One region of the Halomonas sp. A3H3 genome, then DNA from elsewhere that is predicted to be linked to it. Evidence: riboswitches for the same ligand, from Rfam matches in the RefSeq annotation. Region 1 holds a riboswitch; each other region holds the start of a gene.

Region 1 (7,142 bases):
GAAAGAGCACTAAAAGCCGGGCGACCCGGTCAAGCTGCGGTAGACGTATTCGATGCAGAACCTGTATTCGAAAACTCACTGCTGGGACTGTCCAATCTGGTCGCCACACCACACCTTGGCTATGTGGAAAAGGATAGCTACGAGCTCTACTTTGGCGATGCGTTTAGTAACCTGCTGGCCTACATCAATGGCCAGCCGGTCAACAATCTAGCCAGTTAATTAGGCACGCTAAAACTTGAGCTAAGTACCTAACGAGCACCACCACTATGCCAATTGTGCTAGCCTTATGGGTTCACGAGTAACACAGGGGCCATTAATGCTCACCATTTCGAACAACGTTACCCTGGCTGATTGGGAGATTGATATTAGCCAGATTCGCGCCCAAGGCGCAGGCGGCCAGAACGTCAATAAAGTCGCTTCAGCGGTACATCTGCGCTTCGATATTCTTAGCTCAACACTGCCACCGCTGTACAAAGAGCGCTTAATGGCGCTGTCCGATCAGCGCATCAGCAAAGAGGGAGTGGTGATTATTAAAGCCCAGAGCCATCGTAAGCTTGAGCTGAATAAAGAGGATGCGTTGGCACGCTTAAAAGAACTGATACAGAGTGCCACCAAGCAGCAAAAAGCACGCCGTGCCACTAAGCCCACCAAAGGTTCACAGCGCCGCCGCGTCGATCACAAAACCCGTAAGGGCAAAATTAAATCGCTGCGCGGTAAGGTGTCGGCCTCTTAATGACTAAAGACGCCGCACCTCCTGCTCAGCGCCCCCTTTCGCCCTGCATACAAATCTGTCAGATTGAACCAACAACATCGGTGTGCGAAGGGTGTGGTCGCACGCTGGATGAAATTGCGGTTTGGGGCAGCATGACCGAGGCCGAAAAGACCCCGGTATGGGAACGCTTAATAGGCGAAGGCTATGTTTCTAACGGCTATGTTTCTAAAGGCTACGTTTCTAAAGGCAGGGCTTCCGGCGAGTGACGGTCGCGCAAGATATGGTGTAGCTCGCCACACGCGACCATCGGGTCATCACAGTTAATCACAATATCCGAGTGGGCCAATACATAGCTGCGGCCAGTAATGGTATTTTCCACTACCTGGTAAGCCCCTTCCTGATGGGTGCCAATGAAGGTGCCGATAAACCCCGTCTCACGCAGTGACACCGTCTCTAGCTTATCACCTACATTCAAACGCCCTTCGTAGTTCATTAGCGCTAGACGTGCCGAGGTGCCGGTGCCCGTTGTGCTGCGGCAAATAACGCCTGGATGAACGTAGGTCGTTGACCGTGAACGTGTATACCCCTCCCCTATCTGCTCTTCAGGCCCCATAAAGTGCAAAAATGGCAGAGGCCCCACATCGCCCAGAGTGTAGTGAGAAAAGCCCCGCTGCGCTTTTATTGCCTCAACAATTTTGTAGGCACACTCTGAAAGTGCGCGCTCCTCATCACGCACCAACTTAAAGCCCAGCTCGGTTGCATCGACCAAGGCGTAAAAGCCACCGCTATAGGCGATCGAATAGGTGACTTCGCCAATCCCCGGCACTTGAATCGTATCGCGATAGGTATCGATATAGCTGGGAAGGCCGCCACAAGTCACCGACTCCACCACACCGTTATGCACCTTCGCTTCGATTTGCACTAGCCCCGCCGGCGCTTCAAGCTTAAAGCGCTGTATGCCTTCCTGCTTGGGCACAATGCCGCTCTCCAGCACGGCCGTGGCGGTACACAGCGTGTTGGAGCCAGAGTAAATAGGGTACCCCATCACTTCCATAATGATGTAACCCGCCACCGCCTCAGGGTGAGTGGCCGGCACCAACAAATCGACCGACATTTCCGGGATGCCGTAGGGCTCTTCGAGCAGCAGGCGGCGCAAACCGTCGGCGTCATCACGCAGGTACTCCATCTGCTCGCGAACGGTGGCGCCAGGCAGAACATCAATACCCCCTGTGACGATACGGCTAACGTCACCACCGGCATGAGTGTCCATTAGCTGGATAGTATGAAGGTTATGCACTAGCGGCGCTCCTGAACGGCAGAAGAAGGATTTTCAAGGGCGAACGGCGCACCGTGAGATGCCCACTGAGCATCGGGAACAAGCACAATTTTGCCTAGATAATTGCTGCCCCGGTTAACAAAATAGCGCTCGGCGGCATGCAGGTCAGAAAGCTTAAAAGCGGCGTGAAGTACCGGTTTTAATTCCCCGCTGCGAATCCACGCCACCAGCTGTTCGGCCTCTTCTCGGGTGCCATGGGAAACGCCAAATATCTGTACTTGATAAAGATACACGCGGGTCCACATCATTTCGCTAAGGTTCCCACCGCTGGCACCGGCAATAGAGAGACGGGGGTAGCTCTTACGCCCCTGCATATCGACAATCATGGTGTCAATAAACAGGTTGGTCATCTCACCGCCGACCAAGTCCATCACCGCATCGATTGGTTTGCCGCCAGTGGTTTCCAGCACCCGGTCAACAAACGTCGGTAGGTCGCCACGATCAATGACCGCTTCTGCGCCTAGTGCTTTGAGCGCCTCGGCTTTATCTAACTGGCTAACGGCATACGGGATAGCGCCAACAATACGGCAGAGCTGAATGAGCGCAGTGCCCACACCGCCGCTGGCACCGCTGACCAGCACACGCTCGCCAGCACTCACCTTGGCGGCAGTCATCATGTGGTAAGCCGTTTGATAAGAGCACATGCCCATTGAGGCCAATTCAGCGTCGTGAAGCTCGGGGTTGGGCACGTGATAAAACTGATCAGCAGGCACAGCGATATACTCAGCAAAGCCGCCGTCGGCTCCATGGCCATAGTAATCCGGGGTTAGATTAATATCACGGCGTTCATCGGCGTAAATATTAAAATCCAGCAAACCTCGCTGACCAATGCGCTCAGCGTCAACGCCCTCTCCCACCGCCACTATGCGGCCAGCGACGTCGGCGCCTTGAATACGCGGGAAAGTTAAGGTTGGCGTACCTCCCATGGCAAAGGACGTGACATCGCCTTTGTCCTTGGTAGGGTACAGCCCTTCACGCGCTTTGCGATCAGTGTTGTTCTTCGCCGTGGCGGTCACCTGCACCAGCACTTCGCCCGCCTTGGGCTGCGGCGTGGCGACATCCTGATGGTATTCCAGCTTTTCGATACCGCCATGTCCGATCAAAAGCATAGCAGCCATTGTGGTGGGCACCGTGTGTGTTGTCTCGGCCATGGAGTGACTCCTAGGTTGGGCTAACGTCAAACTGCTAAAAATAGATTAGCTAAAAACAGGGACGCCAATCAGTACTGTGTGCAAGTAAAAGGCAAACACCACATACGCTACCAAGCCGACGAGTACGGTAACAATGGTGGCCATTTTATGGGTGCTGACGGGCGCGGGCGGTGCAAGACGGCCACGTTTTTTGGCGGCTTTGAACGCCAGGATAGCCCAGATAAGAAAGGCAGCAAAAAAGATAATATCACCCAAGCGACCGTTGGCCAGCAGGTGAGCAAAAGCCCAGACTTTCACCGCCAGCATCATCGGATGGCCAAGTTTGGCCTTAATCGCGTTATGCGGAATGTATGCCGCCACCAGCATAATAAAGGCCGGCACCATCAGCAGCGCCACCGCATGGCGCATTCCCATTGGCGGGTACCAGATATAGATGGGATCAAGGCGCATCTGGCCAAAACCGTATATAGCAATGGCCAGGCCAACGATGGATACCGCCGAATAGGCGACTTTCCAAGTGGTTTCGCCATGTTTCGCAATCTGCTGCTGACGCCAGTTTTCAGCAAAGATACGTACAGAGTGGCTGCCTAAAAAAATCAGCAGCCCGATAATCATAATCGTCATGGAACAACTCCCAGTGAAAACGCTAGTCGACGGCTTTATGCCTTATAGTCTTGGTCGCTGGAGAGGATGCCACACTCAGCCACCGACCACCTATGCATGGGTCAACTTTTTGTTTCCTGGAGTCGTTCTATGGGGAGACTAAACCCCGTCCTTAAAACCTGTCCTTAAAACCAATGCTTGCGCTTAAATAGCCAAATCATGACACCCGCAATACCCAACATGGCTCCCCAGACAAAAAAGTAGCCATACTGATAACGCAGCTCGGGCATATTTTCGAAGTTCATACCGTAAATCCCGGCAATAAACGTGAGCGGCACAAAAATCGCGGTAATCACCGTGAGCACCCGCATGGTGATATTTAGCTGGTGGGAGGAAATAGAGATATAGCCATCGATTAGGTCACCGCAAATGTCGTAGTACATTTGGGTCAATGTGTAGAGGCGTTCGAAGCGATCCGCTACATCGTTGATGGCGTGCAGGGTTTCGCTCTCTTCCCGCGGTAAATGCTCATAGTCATAAGCGGTGAGTTCTTGGGTAATCCCCTGGTGGTAGCTAAAGATGCGGCGCATTTTAACCAGCCGGGAACGGTAAGTGATGATCTTGCGCATTAGCACATCATTACCATTTTCCAGCAGCTCGTCTTCCAGATCGCTTAACGCCGTTTCGAACTCAAGCAGGCTATCGATATAAAAGCCCGCAGAAATATACATCACCCGCAGCGCGACATGTTCCGGCGAATGGGCCAGCAAGGCTTTACCGTGCTCGTTGAATAGCCGTTCTATGGAGAGCGCTTGGCCGGGATGGAGGGTGACCAGAAATCGCTCCCCCACAAAGAAACAGACCTGTTGAGGCAGATAGTTTAGTTCGGCATCAAAGGAGGAGATGCCACGATAAATAATCAAGGTGTGATTATCAAACTCTTCAATTTTTGGCGGATGGCGCTCTTTGTGGGCATCTTGAATCGCCATGGGGTGAAACTCAAACGCCTCTAAAATCGCCCGCTCGCTTTGTTGGGACTCGCCCTGCATATCGATCCAGATATGGCTGCCAGGCGTCGCCTGCCAGACAGCCAACAGGCTTTCATCCCCCTCGTGGGTCTCACCTTCAGGGGTAGTCAGAAGAGTTCGAATCATGGATGTCCTTGCGAATAGCTAGCGTTAAGTAGGCTAACAGCACACTCACCAGCGTTGAGGCGATTAACGCCCCGACGAATGGCCCCAAGGTAGGGACACTGCCCGGAAAACTGGCGGCCACCATCCCGGCGACCAAGCTTCCTTGGCTTAACCACCCTGGGAGAATGGCACCCAGCAGCCCCGCGATGCCACCTACAATGGCGGCCAGTGGCGTCATTCGTTGCCACAGGCCCAACAGCACAGGTACCACAATGGCAGCACACAGCAGGTCGGCAATCAAAAACAGACGCAGTACTGACAACCCCTGCAAGGCAATTAATACCACCGGTACCATTACTACCACTGTCACCCAGCGGGCAGCCACCAGTGATACGCCCTGCTGCTCGCTGCGCGCGACCACCAACGAGGCAATACCATTTTGCAGCGTATCAACACTGGAGGCCACCAAGGTCACCGCTAATACCAAGGCGGGTAGCGTCAGCCAAACAGGAGCATCACTTAACAGGGCAAAAAATGGCATCGGCGGCTCGCCTAATGGCACACCACTCATCGCGGCCAATACACCCAGACCACCAATCACCATGACGACGACTACCGTCATTGCGCCACCTAACCATGCCCCGCGCCCCAGGCTTTGATCGTCTTGAGCGGCCCACACGCGCTGCCAATAGCCTTGATGGAAGAGATTGGCCGCGGTAACCGCGATCACTAGCGTTAACGCTACGCTGAGCGCACTGGTGATGGGAATGGCAGGAAGCGCAGCCTCGTTGGGAATAGTGGGAAGCCGCCATAGGGCCATGCCACCGACCACACACAGCAGTACCAGTAACAACCACGCCTGCCAACGGTCAGTGGCAAGGCTGGCCCGTAGACCACCTGCCGCAGTATAGATGAGCGTGGTAAGCGCCACGCCAATAATCACCAGTGCGGGGGGCACATCGGAAAGCAGCGCGGTAATGGCGCCAATAGCGGTTAGCTCGGCAGCTAAAAAGCACGCCATATAGGCGATTGATACCAGCGTTACCCAGCGCCTTACACCAGGGCCATAGCACGCTTCAGCAAACTCGGCGATGCTGCGCCCCTCGGGCAACGCCCGGCGAATCTTCGGCCCATACAGTCCTAAGACGATAAACGGCAGCGCAGAGCCTAATGCATAGCCTGCCAGGGCCAGCGGGCCAACAAAGGCGCCGATTTCAGGAGGAGCAAAGAGAATCCATGCGCCCATGCCGGAGGCAAGGAAGGAGAGCCCCAGGGTAGATGCCGTTTGCGAGTTACGGGCGGTGACATAGTCATCAAGTGGGCCATTCACCCAGCGAGCCCGGAGGCCTAAGTAAGCAAAGCAGCACAGCGCCGCACCAAGCACGGCTAACGTTAGGTAAAGCATGTCGCACTTCCTCCGCCGGTACGAACCGGATCAGGTTCCAGGGTCTGCGTAGCCGCATCTCAGCCCTTTTATGCAGGGCTCCCCTGGCGACAGTGAATGTAGGTGTTTTGCTAAGCGCTTTTTCTAAGTACGTTTTTGGGTACTTTTCGAAGCGCTGTCTCAAGAACTATTCTCAATCAAAATCATAGCTTAGTAAAGTTAAGGTGCGCTGGTCGCCTCTTAGCGAGGCACTCGCCCCATCAGGTAGAACTCCTCATTGGGTGGCGTACCTGCCAGGGTAACCAACCGATTCGACAAGCCAAAAAACGCCGCGATCGCGCCTATATCCCAGCAATCCTCTTGGCTAAAGCCTACTTCCAGCAGGCGGGCAAGCCATTCATCAGTCATTTCACCCACATCGATGGCACAGTGCATGGCGAAATCGAGCATCACCCGGTGGCGCTCGCTAATCGGCGCCACCCGATGGTTGATCGCCACTTGGTCAGCGAGTAGCGGGTCTTTACTGTAAATGCGCACCAGTGCCCCGTGAGCAACCACACAATATAGGCAGCGATTACGTGCGCTGGTAGCCACTACAATCATCTCTTTTTCGGCTTTGGTGAGGGTATCTGATTCGCGCTCCATCAACGCATCGTGATAGGCAAAAAAAGCACGAAATTCAGCAGGGCGATGGGCCAACATCAGAAAGACATTGGGCACAAAACCCGCTTTACCCTGAACGGTCAAAATGGTACTGCGAATATCGTCAGGCAGGTCATCCAATGTTTCAGGCACGTTAAAACGACTTAATGATGAAGACATG
Region 2 (7,142 bases), 2.0 Mb from region 1:
ACCTGCACCAACGCGTGTCGCTGGAAATACAACACCATAGCGGCAACCCACGATGACACGGGCGACTTAATAGCCGCCCAAGGAAGTGGTAGCGCTGCGGCCGGCAGCCCAGACGAGCTTTCGGCGCTGATTGAAGACGTTTCCCGCCCTGGCAAGCTGATGCCTGTGCATGAAGATGAACACGGCACCTACATCATGAACTCCAAGGATCTGCGCGCGGTGCAGCACGTGGCTCGACTGACGCAAATGGGTGTGGCGTCACTAAAGATTGAAGGACGCACCAAGTCCCATTACTACGTCGCGCGTACAGCGCAAGTTTATCGCCAAGCCATTGATGACGCCGTCGCTGGGCGCCCCTTTAACAAACGGCTAATGGATGAACTTGAGAACCTGGCGAATAGAGGGTACACCGAAGGTTTCTATCAACGCCATGTGCACGGTGAGTTCCAAAGCTATGAGCAGGGGAACTCGATCGGCGTTCACCAACAGTTCGTCGGTGAAGTGTTGGGTTTCGATCCGGCTCGTGGCAGGTTGGAAGTCGAGGTTAAAAATCGCTTTGAAGTGGGGGATGGCATGGAGCTGATGCTGCCAGGTGGTAATCACCGCTTCGTGCTTGAGCATATCGAGAACTTGCGAGGTGAAGCGCAGAGCGCAGCACCTGGTTCTGGGCATCGCGTGCGAATCCCCGTTCCCAAGGTCAGCATTACCCCTGAACAGCTTGAGTTTGCGCTGTTAATGCGTGATCTCAAGCCTTCCAGAGCAGCACAACCTGAATCGTTAGGGGTAGCGATCAGCTAAACGCATAAACGTCCATCGCAAGCACACCGTGCTCTACGCTGTGGTGCAGCTGTTTTGCGTCGCCTCCTGCCCCCATGGCCACCAGCAATGGCTGAAAGTGTTCAGGGGTCGGGTGGTTCTCCTGCGCATAGGGTGCGCGCTCCCAGCTAAGCAGCGCTTCACGATCATTGGCGATAAGGCGCTCGCTTACCCAAGTGGCAAATTCATCTACCCAGGCGGGCACAGGGCTCTCCTGGGGCATGATTTCATACAGGTTATGGGTCAGGCTGCCCGAGCCGATCACCAAAATCCCCTCTTCCCGCAGAGCCGACAGGCGCTCGCCCAGCGTGGCCAGCTCCGCATTGCTCCAGCGCACCGGAAGCGACAGCGAGACAACCGGCACATTGGCGTCAGGAAACATCAGTGAAAGGGGCACCCAGGCGCCGTGATCCAGGCCGCGCTCTACCCGCTCGGCGCCCAGTAACACGGCCAGCCGTTCAGCCAGTTCCGGCTCACCCGGGGCAGGATACTGGCACTCGAAAAGCGCCTGTGGGAAGCCGCCAAAGTCGTGAATGGTTTCTGGCTTGGCGCTGATGCTGACCTTGAGCGCCAGGCTCTCCCAGTGCGCTGAGACCACTACCACCGCCTTGGGCGCAAGCTGCCTACCCAGTTCGCGTAGAAAGGCATGAGCCGGGGTTTTATTGAGGGCCAGCATGGGCGAACCATGGGAAATAAACAGGCTAGGTAACATGAGTGAGTCTCCTCAGCAGCATGGCCAACGCTGGCGGTAAGCAAGCGCTGGCAATAGGGTTAGGCGATAGTTTTAGGTGTTAGGCGAATCGGTTGCTTAACACCCAGCGGCCGCTGCCCAGGCCCGCTTGCACGATTAACGCCAGCGTCCAGAACACCGGGAATTCCCAACCGCCGCCGGTATTTGAGAACATCCAGCCGTTGCCAAGATGCACCCAAGCAGCGCCGAGCAGTACCGGCACCAGTGCCAGGCTCACCCAGCGGGTGTAAACACCCAGAATCAGGGCGGCTCCACCGCCCACTTCCGCGGCAATGGTCAGGTAGGCCAGAAACCCTGGTAAACCCAGTGATTCAAAATAGCCGACGGTGCCCGGTAGGGTAAATACAAACACCTTGAGCAAACCGTGAGCAAGGGCCATCACACCCAGTGCGACGCGCAGTAGCGAGATGGCCTGGGGTTGTAAAGAGTGCTGTACAGAGGGCTGTAGAGAGGGGGCAGAGTGAGTATGCGTTGTCATCGTAGTAGCTTCCATCGAGTGGTTGATGACGCTACTTTACAGCCGGATAAGATCGAGATAATCAGCGTATTTTGCACATCACTGTTGCGTAATGGGCGACAATCCAATGCTCTGTTCCCAAACTGGCGGATCGCCCCACGCCTCGGTGAGCAGGTCGATGAAGCGCTCCACCTTGGCGGGCAGGTAGCGCCGGGCGGGGTAGAGGGCATGAACATCGAGCCGTACCGCTGGCTCATTGGTCAAGATGGGCACTAAACGCCCGCTGGCGATACTCTCTGTGACCAGAAAGCTGGGCTGCTGAGCGATGCCCAGGCCAGCTTCCGCGGCGTGGGTGAGTACATCGCCGTTATTGCTTTCCAGTGGGCCATTGACCGTCAATGACTGCGTGGCAATCTTCCAGTCAGCGCTCTGTTGGCCGCTGCGGTAGCGTAGGCAGTGGTGCTTGGCAAGGGCTTGAACGCTGTCGGGTTCACCGTGGTTGGCAAGATATTCAGGCGATGCGCAAAACAGTAGGCGGCAACGGGTCAGGCGGCGCGCCACCAGGCTGGAGTCGGGCAGGCTGCCGATACGGATCGCTACGTCGTAACCCTCTTCAAGCAGGTCGACACGGCGGTCGTTCAAATCCAGGCGCACTTCCAGCGCCGGGTGGGTATGCATAAACTGGGCGACGAGTGGCGCCAGGTAGCGGGTGCCAAAACTCATCGGCCCATTAACGCGCAGCCGCCCACGCACATCGCTGGTACCTTGGCCCACCTCGGCGGCGGCCTCATCGAGCGCTTGCAGTATCCCTTGGGCGCGGACTAGATAGCGTTCTCCGGCCTCAGTGAGATGTAGTCGTCGCGTGGTGCGTTGTATCAGTCGCGCGCCCAATGTCTCTTCCAGTGCCATGACTTGGCGGGATACGCGAGTGCGGGAAATATCCAGCGCTTCAGCAGCGCGGGTATAGCTACCCAACTCGGCTACCCGCACAAAAGCGACGATATGCTCTAACTGATTCATGACGCCGAATCGGCTTGGAAAATCTGAAAAGCGCGCGCTGCCTGGTAAGGGTCGGGCTGGCCACAAATGGCCGATATCACCGCTAAACCGTTCGCTCCCGCGCGCTGTACGCTAATCGCATGATTCGCTTTCAGCCCACCAATGGCCACGCTGGGCAGTGGGCACGCCTTGACCAGCGCCGCTAAACCGCCAAAGCCGATGGGCTGGGCGTGATCTTGTTTGCTCTCGGTGGCAAACACGGGGCCAATCCCGACATAATCGAGTAGCTCAAACGGAGAGACTTGCAGCTGGGCGATAGTATTGATCGACAGGCCGATAATCGCTTGCTCACCTAGTACCCGGCGCGCTTGCTGAACGGCAGCGTCGCTCTGACCGACATGCAGGCCATCTGCCTGGCTTTCTAGTGCCACCTGCAAACGATCGTTAATGATCAGCGGGACTCCGGTGCCTGCCAGAAGCGCTTTTAACCGTTTGGCTTGGGCAATCATCTGTTCATCGCTGGCATGCTTGTCACGCAACTGCACGGTGGTGACTCCGCCTTTTACCGCTGCCTCAACCGTTTGTTCCAAACCATGCTCTCGGCAGAGCGTGGCATCGGTGACCAAGTAGAGCGATAGATCAAGCGGCATGGATTGCCTCCAGTTGGGCATAAGTAGTGAGGTCGTCAGGGGTGAGTTGATACAGCGCATCCAGCAGTGCCACTTGAAAGCTACCAGGCCCGTTGGCGTGGCTGCCCGCACGCTCTCCTGTGACCGCAAAGCAGGCCAGCGCGGCTGCCGTTGCACCCAGTGGGGCGTCGCGGTTGGCAGCCACAAATCCCGCCACTAGCGCGCTCAGCCCACAGCCAAGCGTTGTTACGCGGGGCATCAAAGGATGGCCACCGTTAATGCGGTAGTGCTGTGTGCCGTCCGTCACCCAGTCGCTTTCACCGGTCATCGCGACAATACAGCCGTGTTTTTGCGCTAATGCTATTGCAGCGTCCACGGCTTGGTCGGTGGCGGCTGTGGCGTCCACGCCGCGGCCTTGGCTAGCTAAACCGTTAAGGGCAAGAATTTCAGACGCATTGCCACGAATCACGCTGGGTTTAGCGGCCAGCAGCTTCGCGCACAGCGTTTGGCGATAGCGCGTGGCGCCAACGGCGACGGGATCTAATACCCAGGGAATGGCATGCTGATCGGCAGTCGCTGTGGCGGTGAGCATAGCGTCAGCCCAGTGGGCAGAGATCGTACCGATATTAATCGACAGCCCCGCGGAGATAGCCGTGAATTCAGCCACTTCTTCAGGCGCATGCAGCATGGCGGGCGACGCGCCGGTGGCTAACAGCAGGTTGGCAGTGCTGTTCATGGCCACATAGTTGGTCATACAGTGAACCAGCGGTGTCACTGAGCGTAGCATCTCAAGGTAATCGCCAAGCGGGCGTAGGGTCATAGCATCCTCCCGGCAGGGAGGTGGTAAGCGTTACCACGACTCCCTACGCCGGTGTTATCCGGTTCAGGTTCAAAGGGTGCTTCTCAGCCCAACCGTAACGGAGGGCGCCCCTGTCGAGGGATTACTATCCTTGCCTGAAGTAGCCCTGTAAAGCCCCGGATGCGGACGATAGCAATCTAACGAAACGAAATACGCGTACCGTAGGTAAGCATTTCATCAGGTGTCATCGCTTTACCCTCGACCCCAATCATCTCGTCACCACACTGGTCGGCGAAGGTTAGCACGCCGTGGGTCAAGCCCAGTTGGCCCAGGGTATCGCGGATTTCGCCCGTGCCCAGAAAAGTACTGACGTGGCCCTTGTTATCGCTCAGCTCAGACACGCCGTTAGCATGGTGAAAACGCACTTTGTAGATTCCATCCATCGACTCGACTTCAACAATCGGCGAAAAACCGTTGTGAAGCGCATTGGAAAGCTGTTTTAGCGTCAGGTGGTCACCCAGCGTCATATCGATCGCACTCATGGAAAACTCCTGTGGACGCCTCAAAGGTGGGGCATCACTCATGTTGCGGGAACTGCTTTTTGTAAAGCTTATGAAGAATAAGTGTAGGGTTTTTGTTTAGTATTGCCAGTGCGCTTATCGGTACCTCGATACGACACTGCCTACGTGCTTGTAAGGGCTGTTATTATGGCCATAAAGCCCCCATGGTAAGCGGTACGTGAAGCTCAATGGATTCAATGATCAACATCAGCGATAGGAGAGCAAAATGAGTTTTCAAGGCGAGCAGCATCCCGGCGTCGTGGCTACGCCGCCCCAAACTCAAGGGTTTCGTTTAAACCACACCATGCTGCGGGTGAAAGACCCTGAGCAGGCATTGGCGTTCTACTCAAAAGTGTTTGGTATGCAGGTGATGCGGCGGCTGGATTTCGAAGAGATGCAGTTCTCGCTCTACTTCCTGGCCAACCTGGAACCCAGCGACAGCGTTCCGGACGATGCACAAGCGCGTACCGCCTGGACGTTTAGCCAGAAAGGGCTGCTGGAGCTGACCCACAACTGGGGGACTGAAGACCAGGAAGATTTCGCCTATCACGATGGCAATGCCGAACCCCAGGGCTTTGGGCATATCTGCTTCAACGTACCGGATTTGGCAGCGGCCCAGGCGTGGTTCGACGAGCATGACGTCACCTTCGTCAAACGCTCCGATCAGGGCAAGATGAAAGATGTTATCTTCGTTAAAGACCCGGACGGCTACTGGATCGAAGTGATTCAGGCAGACCTGATGGTGGGGAAGAGCGACTCTTGAGGCACGCCAATGGCTGAACTACTGTTCCGGCTGCGCCATGTGACCGACGAAGAGGCCATGGAGGTGCGTGACCTGCTCGCTGCCCATGGCTTTGATACCTATGAAACCCAGGCGGGCTTTTTCCGCCTGGGCGTTGACGCGATTTGGCTGCGCAATCCACATCAGCACGACGCTGCCATCGCGGCGTTAGAGGCCTACCAGGCGGAGCGCCTTGAGCGCGCCCAACGCGAGCACCAGGCGGCGGTTGAGCGGGGTGACGCGGAGACGCTGTGGCGTCGTTTGGCCGCTCACCCGGTGCAGGTCGTGTTAGTACTGCTAGCAGTGGGGCTTATTGCCGCCCTTACGCTGCTGCCGTTCCTGGGTATGTCGCGAAGCTAAGCGGCTGGCAGATGGCCGCGTTTGAGGTACATCATGACGCCATCATCACCGGCGGTAAGTGCCGGAGCAGAACCGCTGGGGTAGCGGCACCAGGTGCCTGCCGTGTAACTCTGCTCGCTATCGCTCAGTGTGCCTTCCAGAATCAAAAACTCCAGCCCGCCCAGCAGCGTGGGGTAGGTAATGGAGGTGCCCGCCGACCAGCGCTCCAGGCTGGTGCGCTCCTGCTTGTAGGTGTGCAGCATTTTATAGGCAATGCGCGGGCGTCGATCAGGCTGCCAGGGCAGCCGATGCGCTGGCACTGCCAACTGTAGCGTGTCGTTGGGGTCAAACTGGTGCAGTTTGACAAATATCAGCGCGCCTTCCTCGCCAATTTGCGGGGTATGGCCGGTGCCAATGGGGTTTCTTAAGTAGCTGCCCGCCGCGTAGCGCCCATGCTCATCGGCGAACACGCCTTCCAATACCAGAATCTCTTCGCCGCCGCCGTGGGTATGCCGCTCAAACTTTGTATTGGGGGCGTAGCGCACAAGGCTGGTAGCGCGAGCAACTTCATCACCAATCCGGTCAAACATCATGCGCTCTACCCCCGCGCTGGGGGAATCGACCCACTGATACTCTTCCGGGGTAACACAGGCAAAGTGGCTAAAATCGGCGTTTAGACGCATGGGAAAGGGCTCTTCGCAGTGAAGGTAAGTGACGGGGGAGGGTGCTAGTCTCCTTATCGACAGCAAAAAATGCAACTTTCGGTTGTTTGATCTTCGTTATATCGCCATAAAAAACACCCCAACCATTGGATGAATATCCAACGATTGGGGTGCAGTTCATGAAGGCGGCATCAGGTTGTCTGGCTGCTTGCTTAGGGCGCTTCAGTCAGCTTGGTAAGAATATGGTGTGCAGCTTCGATGCGCGCCTGATTGGGGTAGTTGCGGTTAGCCAGCAGCACAATGCCGATTTGCTCGCTGGGTACAAAAGCCACATAGCCGCCAAAGCCGT
Region 3 (7,142 bases), 3.2 Mb from region 1:
CATGGCGATCAATACCGTCATCAACGAATGCATCACTTCATCGTCTATCTCGGGCAGTGTCTCGCGTAGCTCATCCAGACTAGACTCAATGCTAGCCTTGGGCTGCATGCGTTGATAACGATCAAAAGCATCTTGTTCAGGCATTGCTTCACGTGTTGCCATGAAGTAGGGAGAGTCAGCCGGAATATATTTCAGCATGAGAGCTGCATTATTTTTCGGCGCTTCCTCCTGTGTGCCTGCGGCTGTTGGTTCGTTATCATCGCTGCAGCCAGTTAACATGCCTGCACTAAGCAGAGCAACGGTTACCGCCAAGTAAAGTTTGGTTTTCATCTGGAATCGGTTCTTTGAATGGTGTTGGTTTTAAATAAAACGCTATGAACAGAGCGCTGCGCAAATGAGAATCATACACGAGCAATGTATAATTAATCTACTTGGACGGTAATTACTTTTAAATACTCTTAGAGCAAATTCAGTGGCTGGCCTGTGGCGATTAGATATTAATGTGACCCTTGAGTTTTGCTAAGACTCAAGGGCCACGTATAGTCACAATGCTGTTCAGTAAGTCGCTATTTTAAACTTCCTGATACAGCTCACTGCCTTTGTTGCGAAACTTCTCTGCCTGCTCTTCCATGCCTTTCATCACCGCTTCCTGATCGCCGTTTAGACCATGTTCGTTGGCATAGTCACGTACTTCCTGGCTGATCTTCATGGAGCAGAACTTTGGTCCGCACATGGAGCAGAAATGTGCCACCTTGGCGGAGTCTTTGGGCAGGGTTTCGTCGTGGTACTCCCGAGCAGTATCCGGGTCTAGCCCCAGGTTGAACTGGTCTTCCCAGCGGAACTCGAAGCGTGCCTTAGAGAGTGCATTATCCCGCCGCTGCGCTGCCGGGTGGCCCTTGGCGAGATCCGCCGCGTGGGCAGCAATCTTGTAGGTAATGATGCCGGTTTTGACGTCGTCTTTATTGGGCAGGCCCAGGTGCTCTTTGGGGGTGACGTAGCAGAGCATGGCGCAGCCAAACCAGCCGATCATCGCCGCCCCAATGCCCGAGGTAATGTGGTCGTAGCCGGGGGCTATATCGGTTACCAGCGGGCCTAAGGTATAGAAGGGCGCTTCGTCGCAGTATTCCAACTGCTTATCCATGTTCTCTTTCACCAGGTGCATGGGCACGTGGCCGGGGCCTTCGATCATCACCTGCACATCGTGCTTCCAGGCAATATGGGTCAGCTCGCCCAAGGTTTTTAGCTCCGCCATCTGTGCTTCGTCATTGGCATCGGCCACTGAGCCAGGACGCAGGCCATCACCGAGGGAGAACGCCACATCGTACTGCTTGCAGATCTCGCAGATCTCCTCGAAGTGGGTGTACAAGAAGCTCTCCTGGTGATGGTACAAACACCATTTGGCCATGATCGAGCCGCCGCGGCTGACAATGCCGGTGACCCGCTTGGCGGTGAGCGGCACATAGCGCAGCAGTACGCCCGCGTGAATGGTGAAGTAGTCCACGCCCTGTTCGGCCTGCTCGATCAGCGTATCGCGGAAGACTTCCCAGGTGAGGTCTTCGGCCACGCCTTTGACCTTTTCCAGCGCCTGATAGATAGGCACTGTGCCAATCGGCACCGGCGAGTTGCGCAAAATCCACTCGCGGGTTTCGTGGATGTTCTGCCCAGTGGAGAGATCCATAATGGTGTCCGCGCCCCAGCGGATGCCCCAGGTCATCTTATCTACCTCTTCTTCGATAGAAGAAGTCACCGCTGAGTTACCCAGATTACCGTTAATTTTGACCAGGAAATTACGGCCAATAATCATCGGCTCGCTTTCTGGGTGGTTGATGTTATTGGGAATAATCGCCCGCCCTCTGGCGACTTCATCACGCACAAACTCAGGGGTGATTTCTTCCGGCAGGCTGGCGCCAAAGCTCTGGCCTTTGTGCTGATGGCCCAGAATGCGCTCTACTTCAGCGGTACCTAGCGCTTGACGGCGCTGGTTTTCGCGCAAGGCGATAAACTCCATTTCCGGGGTGATAATGCCCTGGCGGGCGTAGTGCAGCTGGGTCACGTTCTTGCCCGGTTTTGCTCGGCGTGGTGTGCGGGTTAGATCAAAGCGCAGCTGGGCAAGCGTCGGGTCGTTGGCGCGGCGGTTGCCGTAATCAGACGTGGGGCCTGATAGAAATTCGGTATCGTCACGCTCTTCAATCCAGGCTCGGCGTAGTTCCGGCAGACCGCGGCGCAGGTCATTGTTAGCATCCGGATCGCTATAGGGGCCTGAAGTGTCGTACACCAGCAGTGGCGGGTTCTCTTCATCAATGCCGGTGGTTTTGGTCGGCGACAGTGAAATTTCCCGGAACGGCACACGGATATCCGGGCGCGAACCTTCGATATATACCTTACGTGAGCCGGGCAGCGGCGCAATGGCGGCGGCATCGACCTGGGCGGTTTCGGCTAAAAAGTGGCTGGTTTTGCTTGTTACGGTCTTAGTCATTACTGTCGTTTCCTTGTGTTGTTTTGCTGAATTAGTGGGTGAGGTCTTGGTCTATCAGCTCTAGGCCCATCTGCCAGAAGTCGATTTCCAGGCGGGTGGCGTCGCGGAAGATCTTGCTCAGTTCGGCAAAGCGGGCGGGGGTAATGTCGGCAAGGCGGATATTCAGCCATTCAAGCTCCGCCTGCATGGCGGCCTGAAACTCCTCGCCTTCGTACATGGCTATCCAGGCGTCGTAAGGGTTTTGCGCGCCGCGCAGGGTGGAAGGCTGGGCGTTTAGCCAGTTGGCGATTTCGCCGTAGCCCACCAGGCAGGGGGCCAACGCCACGTGCAAATCCAGCAGGTCGCCGCGGTTGCCGGTATCTAACACATAGCGGGTGTAGGCAAGCGTCGCTCTGGCTTCGGGAAGCTCCTCCAGTTCTTGCTCGGAAATCCCCCACTCCTGACAAAAGCCCACGTGCAGGCCCAGCTCCACATCCACAATGGCTTTCAAGCCTTCATGGGCTTGGCGAAGATCGGCGAGGGTGGGGCTTTTGTAGGCAGCCAGCGCATAGGCGCGGGCGAAGTGAATCAAAAACAGGTAGTCCTGCTTTAAATAGTGGCGAAACGACGCCCCGGGCAGCGTGGCGGTGCCTAGCTGGCGCACAAAATCGTGCTCAATATAGGCGCGCCAATCTTTCTGGCAAGCGGTAGTGAGATCAGTAAAGCGGTAGCCCATGACTCCTCCGGTGGTAATGATCCGGAGGGCGGGCGAAAAAGATCGAGGGAGTGGCGCAGAAGGGCGGCGTGCGATCGTGAGAGAGCAGCCGTGGCCATCGCTTGATCCCTACGCCGGTACCCTCGCTGCGAACTTGTGTAAGTAGCAGCGCATTAGCCGGATCAGGTTCTGCGGGATCAGCGCTCGGCAGCATTAATTGCTACGCCCTGCGCCATCTCAGCCGGATTTCACCGGCACCCCGTCAAGCTGTTCGTTGGTGGAGTGTAGGAGGCGGGTGAGGGAGATGCAAGGGTGTATGACATGGAAAGTTATCGGGAAACAATTTATTAGCATCATTACAGCGATGAGAGTTTAGGTGCTGTAATGGCGTTTCATGGCATCGGTACGTGAATTATTATACAGTTGAGTAACAAGTGGCTGTTTTACAGCCACTTCTATTTCGAATGTGAACCGTAGGGAGTTGCATGACCAACACGAACTCGATTTTAGGCGTCTATCTCAGTGATTCGCTCGACCTTGATGCCATTTATGGTAACGCCTTGCGCGATGAAGCGAGTGATGTCGTCCTGCGCCATCCCCATGAGATCGATAACCCCGAAGATGTGCGTTTTGCGATCTGCTGGTTGCCCAATGACAAGGCTTTCGAGAGCTATCCTAATCTTGAGCTGGCGATGTCTATCGGTGCCGGTGTTGATGCCCTGCTGGCGCATCCTGGCCTGAAAGATGAAGTACACATCGCCCGGGTGCGGGATCCACATCAGGCCGACTTGATGGCGGGTTTTGCCGCGCATGAGGTGCTCCATCGTGAGCGTGAGTTCACCACCCTGGAGCAAAATGCTGCCAAGGCGCATTGGGCGCCATTGACGATGCGCGCGCCAGCATCAAGAAAGGTGGCGGTGCTGGGACACGGCACCATGGGGCGCGCCGTGGTGAAAGCGGTGGCCGCGCTTGGCTTTTCTGTACACGTAGCCTGCCGCAGCGAGCCACAAGCGCCGGTTGAAGGCGTGACCTATCTGACAGGTGACGGGGCTGTCATGGCGGCAGCGGATGGCGCCGATTATCTGATCAATGTGCTGCCACTGACGGCTACCACTGAAAACGTGCTTAACAAGGCGCTGTTCGCGAAGCTCGCCAAAGACGCTTGGTTGGTGCAGATCGGTCGGGGTGAGCACTTGGTCGAGGACGATCTTCTCCTAGCGCTCGAACACGGCCATTTGGGTGGGGCGAGCCTGGATGTGTTCCGTGCCGAGCCGCTGCCTGCGGATCATCCCTTCTGGCAGCATGAGTGCCTGCGCATCACACCACACATTGCCAGTGATTCGTTGCCAGAGGTGGTCGCAGGGCAGGTTGTCGACACCGCCCGCGCCCTTCGCGATGGGCAGCCGCTTGCCATGGGCGTTGATCGGGCGCGCGGTTACTAACGTAAACGCTAACCACGTTGCATGACAATCACTTTGCTGCAAAGGAACACCTGATGAGTCTCGATAAGTCTCAACGCACCACGACGAGCAACGCCGAACAAGAAACCCGCATCGCGCTGGCAGCCTGCTATCGTCTGGCCGCCCACTATCGCATGACGGATCTGATCTACACTCATATTACCGCGCGGGTGCCTGGTGAGAAGGGACGTTTCCTGATCAACCCTTACGGTTGGCGTTGGGAGGAGATTACGGCTTCTTCGCTGGTGAAGATTGACGTTGATGGCCATAAGATTGATAACAGCCCAGAACAAGTGAATCCGGCTGGTTTCACCATCCATTCCGCGATTCATACTGCTAGCCACCATGCGGCCTGGGTGATGCATACCCACACGCGCGCTGGCGTGGCGGTGTCGTCGCTGGAGTCGGGCCTTGAAACACGGCTTAACCAGATTGCGCTGCAGTTTCACGAACGGGTGTCTTACCACGATTATGAAGGCATTGCCCTGGATCTGGCTGAGCGTGAGCGAATAGTGGCAAGCCTTGGCGACAACCCGGCGCTGGTGTTGCGTAACCATGGCCTGCTGACGACCGGTGCGTCGGCTGCAGAGATGTTCAACAATATGTTTTATCTTGAGCGTGCCTGTGAGCTACAGGTGGCGGCGCAGTCTACTGGCCAGCCCTTACGGCTGGTGCCAGAAGAGGTGGCGCGGCACGTGGCGCGCCAATACGACCAGACTATTCATGAAGACGGCGATCTTGAACTCGAATGGGCCGCGCACCTGCGCACGCTTGAGGCGCTGGATCCAAGCTACAAAGACTAAATTGGCGCGGTTGCCAGCACGGCAAGCAAGCCAGTATCAGAACTATACGAATATCTACACAAGCAAAAGGGGGCCACTGGACGGCCCCTTTTTGGTTGTGCCACGTCCTGAATTAGCGTTGATAAACGTGATGCTCGCACAGGCCCGTGACCATTAGTGTTGTGGTACGCGGTTTTCCAGCCAGCGCAGCCCAACGATCAAGACGCCGCTCAGGCAGAGGTAGACGGCGACCAGGAAGAGTAACGGTTCGTAAGTCAGGTAAGTGGTCTGGCGTACCTGGGTGATGACGGCATACAAGTCCATCACGGTGATGGTGGCAACCAGCGGTGTGGATTTCAGTTGCAGGATGATCTCGCCCGTCAGCGTTGGTAGAGCACGATGAACAGCACGCGGAAACCAGACACGGCTAAAAACCTTGCGACGCGACATGCCGAAAGCCTTGGCGGCTTCCAGCTCGCCATGCGGTACACCGGCAAAGGCACCGCGCATAACCTCACCCTGATAGGCGGCAAATGACACCGTGAGGGCAATGAAACCATAGGGCCAGGCCTGGCGCAGGTAGTCCCAGGCCCAGGAGTCGCGAATTTCCGGGAACTGGCCGAACAGCGCTCCTAGCCCGAAATAGAACAGCCATAGCTGCAGTAGCAGTGGCGTGCCACGGATGACGGTGCAGAAGCCGGTGGCTAGCCATCGCAGCGGCCACGCTCCTTTGACTTGCGCAAGCCCTAAAGGCAAAGCAATCAGAAAGCCCACCACCACGCTGGATACCAGCATGATCAAAGTCATCTGCAGGCCTTCCCAGAGCTTGGGCAAGTAGCGGGGTAGCCAGCTCCAGTCCATCAGTTGAATCGCGGCCACCAGACCGACGATGAATATCAAAAGCAGGATAATACGGTGAGGCTCAAGTAGGCCCGGCAGTTTGGTTAACGTGGGCGTTCGCGACGGGCGGGTAAGCGACGCCAGAGTTTGAGGGTCAGACACAGGCATTCCTTGAGTTCAGCGTGTAGAGACAAGACCACGCCGTGCATAGCGTTCGAAGCGGCGCAAGGCCACGTTTGATACTAGCGTTAGCGCCAGATACAGCACGCCCGCGGCCAGAAAGAACATAATGTAATGCTGCGTAGCGCCAGCGGCCTGCCGGGTGACCAGTGTGAGCTCGCTGAAGCCGATGACGGCAAGCAGGGCGGTGTCTTTAGTGGCAATCATCCACAGGTTGGCCATGCCGGGTAGGGCATGTGGCGTCATTGCTGGCAGCGTGACCCGACGCAGCACCTGGGCGGGCGACATGCCAAAGGCGTGGGCCGCCTCGGTCTGCCCGCGGGGGACGGCGAGAATGGCCCCGCGAAAGACTTCGGTCGCATAGCCGCCCTGTACCAGGCCTATTACCAGAATCCCGGCGGTCAGGCCGTCGATATCGACGCTGCCAAACCCCATGGCGGTTGAAGCACGGCTTAAAAGATCGGTGCCAACATAGTAGAACAGCAGCATCAGCACCAATTCGGGCACGGCACGAATGACCACAGTGTAGATTTCAAACAGGTCGCGAACGACCTTATTGCCGTACAGTTTGCCAGCGGCACCTGCGATGCCGATCAGGATACCCAGCAAATAGCCACCCGCCGCCAGCTGGATCGAGCGCATGAACCCGACGAGCAGCACCTTGCCCCAGCCGGGAGGCTCATAGGCCAACAAGCTTAAATCGAAGACAG
Region 4 (7,142 bases), 1.7 Mb from region 1:
AAAGCGGAAAGGGCTTCCCCGTCGATAAGTCTACGAGGGGGCGCTGTAACCCCATCCCTGGGCGCTATATTTGCCATCTGCCCGCCATGGACGGCGGAAATGCCGGAATTGTATGGAACATATTCCGGCCATGGCAAATGACCCCCTCTACGACTTATCCACGGCGCCCTTTCTGTATGTGCTCACAATATACTAGCGACAAAATTGCACCGCTCACTCCTGCTCAGCCGCCCAAAATGCTTCAATCAATCCCTTACTGGAAGCATCCATCCGCGATAGATCTCCCTCATGGTCGATAATTTTTTGGGTATCCGTGGCAATCTGTTTGCCTAGCTCAACGCCCCACTGATCGAACGGGTTGATATCCCAAATCACCGCCTGAACAAAGACTTTGTGCTCGTAAAGGGCGATAAGCGAACCCAGGGTCGCTGGGGTGAGCTGGTCAAGCAGCACCGTCGTCGAGGGCTGGTTACCCCGATAACGCTTGTGCTCTGGCCGTGGGCCGTCGTCTTCCAAAGCGTCATCACCAAGCATTAATACGCGGGACTGCGCAAAACAGTTGGCCAGTGCCAGGCGATGCTGGGTTTTAAGGTGGCGGCGGGTATCTGGATCTTCCACCTCATCGTAGCGCTTGAGCGGCGCGATAAAATCACACACCACCGGTTGAGTGCCCTGATGCAATAGCTGATAAAACGCATGCTGGGCGTTGGGGCCAAGCTGCCCCCAGAGCACAGGGCAGGTGGAGTAGTTAATCGGCTGGCCTTGACGGGTAACCGACTTGCCGTTGGACTCCATCTCAAGCTGTTCAAGATAGGCGGCGAAATACTCCAGGCGCCCATCGTAGGGCAGAATGGAGTGCGCGCGGATATCCAGGAAATTGACATTCCAGATGCCCGCTAACGCCAGCAGCACGGGCAGGTTCTCCGCCATTTCTGCCTCAGCAAAATGGCGGTCCATGGCGTGCGCACCGGCTAAAAACTCGCGGAAATTCGCCATCCCTACCACCAGCGCAATGGGTAAGCCAATGGTGCCCCATAGCGAGTAGCGCCCGCCTACCCACTCCCAGAAGGTCAACTGGTGATCGTCAGCAATGCCCCACTCGGTCATTTTCTCAGGGCTCGCCGACACACCAATAAAGTGCTGACGCACCACCAACTCAGCGCTAATCGGCGTCGCACCATGCTGGGTCAAGCGGCTAAGTAACCACTCCCGTGCGGTGTTAGCGTTGGAAAGTGTATCAATGGTGGTGAACGACTTGGATGACAACACAAAGATAGTGGTTTCAGGATTCAACCGGCTCAGATAGTCCGCTAACTGGGAGCCATCCATGGTGGAGGCAAAATGCACCTCAACCGGATGAATATCTTTGGGTCGGAAATCTGCCAAGGCATGGGTGACCATTAGTGGACCTAGATCTGAACCGCCTACGCCCAGGTTAACCACATGCCGAATCGGCTTGCCGGTGGCACCACGCCACTGCCCTGCGTGCAGCCGGCTGACCAAGCGCTCCATTTGGGCAAGGCTTTCATGCACGGCAGCGACGATATCTTCCCCCTCAACCTCAAGCGTCGCATCGGCGGGTAAACGCAGCGCCGTATGTAACGCCGGGCGGTTTTCGCTGACGTTCACTCGCTTACCGCTCAACAGCGCTTCAATAGCAGAGGGTACGCCCGCTTCACTAGCCAGCGTAAACAGATGTTCGAGGGTATCATCATCCCAGCGCTGCTTGGAAAGATCTAGCGTCAAGCCCGCCACCTGGCGAGTAAAGCTTTCCCAGCGGGAAGGCTCGGTGCCAAACAGCGTTTTCAAGTGGACATGCTGCAGCGTTTCAGCGTGATGCTTTAACGTCTGCCATGCCGGTAACGTATCGGGTGTAGCGCTTGATGCTGAGGCCATTTAGCTTCTCCAGTGGCGTCGATCCATGCAGCGGGGTTCATTAAACAGGTTAATAACCTTAAACAGGGCTGTTCTATGTGAGTCTATGCTAGACAGGCCTGTTCTAGTCAATTAAGGGCGCGTAAACTAGCACGCCTTTTCCATGATCCCGGCTTGCCCATGAGTGATGCATCTTACCGTGACGCTATCTTTTCGACACCCCTTGACCGAGTCGCGCGGTTCTCTTTCGACGAAAAGGTGGTCGCCTGCTTTCCTGACATGATCCGCCGATCGGTACCCGGCTACGGGCAAATTCTTGGCATGTTGAGCTTAATTGCCCAGCGCCACCTGCGCCATGGCGCCCATGTCTATGATCTAGGCTGTTCGCTGGGCGCTTCCGGCCTTGCGCTGGCAGGGGCGCTGGCGCCTGACGCCTTTCGCTATACGGGCGTTGACCTATCGCCCGCCATGGTCGCCCAGGCTCGGCAAACCTTTGCTGACGAGTGCCCAGCGTACGCTATGCAGGTCGAAGAAGCCGACATTCGTACCCTAGAGTATGCGTCTTCGGGCATGATCATTCTCAATTTTACCCTACAGTTTCTACCCGCCGCCGACCGCGATGCACTACTGGCGCGGCTTTATGCAGCGCTGGAACCCGGCGGCGTGCTGATCCTCTCGGAGAAAACCGTCGACGCCGACGAGCGCGACAACGCCTGGCGGGTAGAACGCTACCACGATTTCAAGCGCGCCAATGGGTACAGTGATCTGGAAATCAGCCAGAAGCGCACCGCTCTTGAGAACGTACTGGTGCCGGATACCCTCGATGCACTTCATGGTCGTTTGAAACAAGCAGGTTTTCCACGTTCGATGACCTGGTTCCAGTACCTTAACTTTGCCTCGCTGATTGCGTTTAAGGAGGGTTAAAGGTGGCGCCACTACCCGACGATCATCGCGCAATTTATCAGGCGTTTTTAGATCAAGCCACGCTGGATGCCTCGCTAACGCCCTGGCTAGCGAAGCTACCCGAGCAGTTAGCTCACGGGCTTGACCGTAACCGCCACGGCGATTTATCCGCCTGGGAAAAAGCCGTGGCCAAGCTTCCGGCGCTGCCCGCTGAGCGGCGCGTGGATTTAAACAGCGACACCGTCAGCGTTGATCTCGATCTTAGCGATAGCCAGCAGCGCCAGTGTTTTAACCTGCTAAGAAAACTCGCCCCCTGGCGAAAGGGCCCTTTTCAACTGGGTGGCATTCATATTGATACCGAGTGGCGCTCGGACTGGAAGTGGCAGAGAGTAGCTCCCCACTTGGCGCCGCTAAAATACCGTAAGGTACTCGACGTGGGGGGTGGCAGCGGTTACCACGCCTGGCGGATGGCTGGGGCAGGGGCTGCTTTCGTATTAGTAATTGACCCTTCGCCGCGCTTCTACTGGCAATTTCAGGCGGTACGCCACTTCGTCGGCGATACCGATGACGGAAGAACGCAGTTCTTGCCCGTGGGTATAGAAGATGTGCCGGAGAACCTGGGCTTTTTCGATACGGTATTTTCCATGGGCGTGCTCTACCATCGCCCTGCCCCGTTGGAACATCTTCAGCAGCTAAAAGCCGCGTTAGTTCCGGGCGGCGAGCTGGTGCTAGAAACCCTGGTAGTCGAAGGCGACGAGCAGACCGTATTTGTGCCCGGCGAGCGATACGCCGCGATGCCCAACGTCTACTTCCTGCCCTCTTCTCAAGCGCTCTGCCATTGGCTGGAGCGCTGCGGCTTTACCAACGTGCGCGTGGTTGACGAAGCCGTTACCACGTTAGACGAGCAGCGATCGACGGAGTGGATGACCTACCAATCGTTGGCCGATTTTCTCGACCCCAACGACCGCACCCGCACCATTGAAGGCTACCCCGCACCACGGCGGGCGGTGATTTTGGCGAATAAGCCGGGCTGATTAGCCGTTAGCCAAGTGTGCGAAGAGGGTGTCAAAACCGTCCCGGCGTCCGCCAAGCCGCCGCATTGAATTGCCCCCCAAATATTGACTTATACTAAAACTCATAGTAACAGTAACTTTTCCGAGGGGTGCCTGTTATTCAGGCTGAGATGGAGTTATCCAAACCCTTTGAACCTGATCCGGCTGATACCGGCGTAGGAACGGACATAAACCATATATGAACCTGTTTTGACACCTACGCCTGTATTATCCGAATCTCAATGCAGGAGTGTATCGTGTCGCAAGGTAACTCAACGCCCGCTAACGCATCTACGCTCAGTAGTACCTCCCCTTTTAACACGTCTGATAAAAACCGCCTGAACTCCGTACTTGCCAAGCCACGCTTGGCAGCAATCGCCGTAACTCTGCGTAATAATGAAGTTCTCCTCGTCCAACGCAGTAAAGAACCTCAACGGGGCACTTGGGGCTTCCCCGGAGGATCAGTGGAACCGGGAGAAAGCCTACATTGTGCAGCAAAGCGCGAATTAATGGAGGAAACCGGTATCACAGCATTGGTAGGACCGTTAATTGATGTAGTAGAAGTAATCGGATATGACCCAGAGGGAAGTCACCACCACTTCGCCTTGGTTGCCCTTTTATGTCACTACGTTGATGGCGAGCTACGGCCTGGTGATGATGCTGCGGACTGCCGCTGGGCGAAAGTTATAAACGGAAAACTCAACTTCAATGAAGCCTTAGCTGATCACGTCGCAGATACTGTCGTGAAAGCCTTTAATTTGCACAGTTTGATCGTCAAAGAAAAATCAAACGCGATTCACAGCTCCAATTCAGCTTTTTAAACTACTCGCCATCATTCGTATCAGCAAAATACGCCTCTTTGTCCACCGAAAGAGATGAATATAATGATGCACAAACATTATACGAATTTCACCAGCCTCTACAGAGATACACTGCATAAAATCTGCTTTGAATATGAATATGTTAACTCACCTAGAGGAAATAAAGAGCGAGAACTCATTGGCTTCAATATCCGACTCGACAATCCTCCTGATCGTTTTTGTCTAAGCAAAATACGCAAACAAAATATTGTTTTTAATTATGCAGAAGCGTTATGGTATTTATCAGGTAAAAACGACTTAGCATTTATTTCCTGGTACGCCCCTTCAATGCAACGCTACAGCCCAGATGGTATAAGCTTACCTGGTACTGGTTACGGAGCTCGTCTTAAAAACTTTGGTGCAGACACGCTCGATCAAATCGAACGAGTGATTGATATCCTTAAAAATGACGATCCCGACAGTAAGCGCGCTGTCCTTCAAATATTTAGTGCGGAAGAAGATCTTTATCGACGCAATATCGACGTTTCATGTACCTTGGGTCTTCAGTTGCTACTCCGCGAAGAAAAGTTGAACATGGTCAGCTATATGCGTGCAAATGATGCCTACGTTGGCATGCTGAACGATATTTTCTCTTTTACTTTCTTGCAAGAGTATATTGCTGCCCGCATAGGCTGCAAAATCGGTCACTACACACATCAAGTTGGTTCTATTCACGTCTATGAAAGCACACATGAGCGTGCGCTTGAACTTTTGAATAGTAATGAAACTATACCCCAGCCAGGCACAGTACCTTTAATGCCAATTGGCACCTCCCCGACGACCATACGCAAACTATTGGAATATGAGTCAGAGATCCGTAGCGGCTTGTTGACGTTTAATGATATGGCTAATCTTAACCTAACGACGTATTGGCGAGATGTGCTGATGTTGTTCTGGATCTATCGCCAAATCAAGATAGGGAATGCGCTGCCTCAAAAGGCGTTAGAGATAATTAACCCCTACTATCAACCGTTTCTTATTAATCGCTGGGGATAGTACAAGCATTCATACATGAGCAAATATTAGGGGATTTATTTTTATGAATACTAATTGGACTGAACAAAATATCGCCGAGCTTTTTGACGCTTATGATGATTGGGTGGAGAATGCTTTTGGCTATCAACCACTCATCGCGGAGTTAACCTGCTCTTATGGCAAGGGAATTAGTGTATTGGACTACGGCTGTGGCAGCGGCAAAGTGTCCAGAAGATTAAGAGACGACGGATTCGACTATGTCACCGGTGTTGACATCTCTCCAACAATGATTGAAAAAGCAATATCCGCAGGCACTAACCGTCTTCGCTTTGAGCAAATCCATGGTCCAAATTTGCCATTTCCTGATAACAGTTTTGAAGCTGTCATTAGTTGTTTTCTGTTTATTAACATTCCCGAAAGACGTGAACTAGTACGCATCACTACGGAAGTAATGCGCATACTTAAACCTGGCGGCTCCTATTACATCCTCGACACTCATCCTCAAACCACCGGAGTCGATTATCCGACCTACCGCAATGGAGAGCATGGTATTTCCTATCAAGACGGAGATAATCGCCCAGTCTACCTCACGATACCGGGAAGGCAGCAACCATTAGAGATTGTCGACAAACAATGGGGTTTATCCACATATCGAAATACATTCGCCGCAGCGGGGCTTTCACTAACCACAGAGCGTAATCTACCATTTGACAATTCGCAGTTGCCAGTTCATACGAGTGAATTCCGCACTCTACAGGACACAAAACCCTATATTCTACTGCGCGCCACAAAGCAATAAAGACAGACAATAGGTATTAACTAAGTGCCTATGCAAAAGTAAATCAGGTATAAATATCTAGTAAGCTACTGATTTTTTTATAACCTTTAATGCACGAAAAATTATGCATAGACACTTAGTGGCACTGAAAACACAGCTTCAATACACGCTCACCGCCGCAAAATCACCAGCCAGCGTCCCAGGTTCATAACACTGGCCAGCGAGGCGGCCACGTAGGTAAACGCGCAGGCGGTGAGTACGTGCCGGGCACCGGGCATATCGTAAGGCGGGACGTACTCTTTCAAGAGCGGCAGCGCGCGGTTAAAGCTGGCATCAAACTCAACCGGCAGAGTCACCAAATGTACCAACGCTGCGGTGCCAAAGCTGATCACCGCCATGGCAATTACAATGGCCAAACCACCCGGCAGACGCGTCAATAAAAACAGAAAAGGTGCAGCCATCATCAGTACAGCGCCGAGTTTCTCAGCTTTTTGGGCAACGCCGACTAAGCGGCTACGCGCCAGTAGCGGCGCGTAACCCTGGTGATGCTGAATGGCGTGCCCTACTTCATGGGCAGCCACCGTGACGGCCGTTAGCGAACGCCCATCGTAGTTATCCGGTGAAAGACGTACGCAGCGGGTTTCTGGGTCATAATGGTCACCATACTCAGTGCGCTCAACGCTTGCGCCCTCAATCCCC

Evidence for each region. A riboswitch is a leader RNA that binds a small molecule or an ion and turns the genes downstream of it on or off. The one in region 1 is predicted to bind thiamine pyrophosphate.
Region 2: it holds a riboswitch for thiamine pyrophosphate, as region 1 does, so the genes downstream of both, thiM (hydroxyethylthiazole kinase) here and HALA3H3_RS15700 (sodium:solute symporter family transporter) in region 1, are expected to answer to the same signal.
Region 3: it holds a riboswitch for thiamine pyrophosphate, as region 1 does, so the genes downstream of both, tenA (thiaminase II) here and HALA3H3_RS15700 (sodium:solute symporter family transporter) in region 1, are expected to answer to the same signal.
Region 4: it holds a riboswitch for thiamine pyrophosphate, as region 1 does, so the genes downstream of both, HALA3H3_RS23630 (NUDIX hydrolase) here and HALA3H3_RS15700 (sodium:solute symporter family transporter) in region 1, are expected to answer to the same signal.

What each region holds. Positions count from the first base shown of each region.
Region 1 covers NZ_HG423343.1:3,531,167-3,538,308, reverse strand. The annotation lists gene HALA3H3_RS15730 (D-2-hydroxyacid dehydrogenase family protein) at 1-219, shown strand, start outside; gene arfB (alternative ribosome rescue aminoacyl-tRNA hydrolase ArfB) at 317-733, shown strand; gene HALA3H3_RS26240 (DUF1289 domain-containing protein) at 733-978, shown strand; gene HALA3H3_RS15720 (proline racemase family protein) at 945-2,009, opposite strand; gene HALA3H3_RS15715 (zinc-binding dehydrogenase) at 2,009-3,199, opposite strand; gene HALA3H3_RS15710 (NnrU family protein) at 3,245-3,823, opposite strand; gene corA (magnesium/cobalt transporter CorA) at 3,988-4,956, opposite strand; gene HALA3H3_RS15700 (sodium:solute symporter family transporter) at 4,928-6,340, opposite strand; TPP riboswitch at 6,330-6,435, opposite strand; gene HALA3H3_RS15695 (peroxidase-related enzyme) at 6,560-7,141, opposite strand.
Region 2 covers NZ_HG423343.1:1,553,806-1,560,947, reverse strand. The annotation lists gene trhP (prephenate-dependent tRNA uridine(34) hydroxylase TrhP) at 1-798, shown strand, start outside; gene HALA3H3_RS06825 (DODA-type extradiol aromatic ring-opening family dioxygenase) at 791-1,528, opposite strand; gene HALA3H3_RS06820 (DoxX family protein) at 1,608-2,045, opposite strand; gene HALA3H3_RS06815 (LysR family transcriptional regulator) at 2,124-3,044, opposite strand; gene thiE (thiamine phosphate synthase) at 3,041-3,673, opposite strand; gene thiM (hydroxyethylthiazole kinase) at 3,663-4,472, opposite strand; TPP riboswitch at 4,496-4,594, opposite strand; gene HALA3H3_RS06800 (hypothetical protein) at 4,649-4,993, opposite strand; gene gloA (lactoylglutathione lyase) at 5,238-5,774, shown strand; gene HALA3H3_RS06790 (DUF6164 family protein) at 5,784-6,152, shown strand; gene HALA3H3_RS06785 (cupin domain-containing protein) at 6,149-6,814, opposite strand; gene ampC (class C beta-lactamase) at 7,006-7,142, opposite strand, start outside.
Region 3 covers NZ_HG423343.1:339,162-346,303, reverse strand. The annotation lists gene HALA3H3_RS01555 (hypothetical protein) at 1-330, opposite strand, end outside; gene thiC (phosphomethylpyrimidine synthase ThiC) at 572-2,476, opposite strand; gene tenA (thiaminase II) at 2,508-3,191, opposite strand; TPP riboswitch at 3,280-3,442, opposite strand; gene HALA3H3_RS01540 (NAD(P)-dependent oxidoreductase) at 3,656-4,612, shown strand; gene HALA3H3_RS01535 (class II aldolase/adducin family protein) at 4,666-5,433, shown strand; gene HALA3H3_RS01530 (ABC transporter permease) at 5,587-6,420, opposite strand; gene HALA3H3_RS01525 (ABC transporter permease) at 6,430-7,142, opposite strand, start outside.
Region 4 covers NZ_HG423343.1:5,193,893-5,201,034, forward strand. The annotation lists gene pgi (glucose-6-phosphate isomerase) at 214-1,896, opposite strand; gene cmoA (carboxy-S-adenosyl-L-methionine synthase CmoA) at 2,056-2,799, shown strand; gene cmoB (tRNA 5-methoxyuridine(34)/uridine 5-oxyacetic acid(34) synthase CmoB) at 2,802-3,812, shown strand; TPP riboswitch at 3,927-4,030, shown strand; gene HALA3H3_RS23630 (NUDIX hydrolase) at 4,088-4,651, shown strand; gene HALA3H3_RS23635 (thymidylate synthase) at 4,715-5,686, shown strand; gene HALA3H3_RS23640 (class I SAM-dependent methyltransferase) at 5,730-6,464, shown strand; gene HALA3H3_RS23645 (zinc metallopeptidase) at 6,614-7,142, opposite strand, start outside.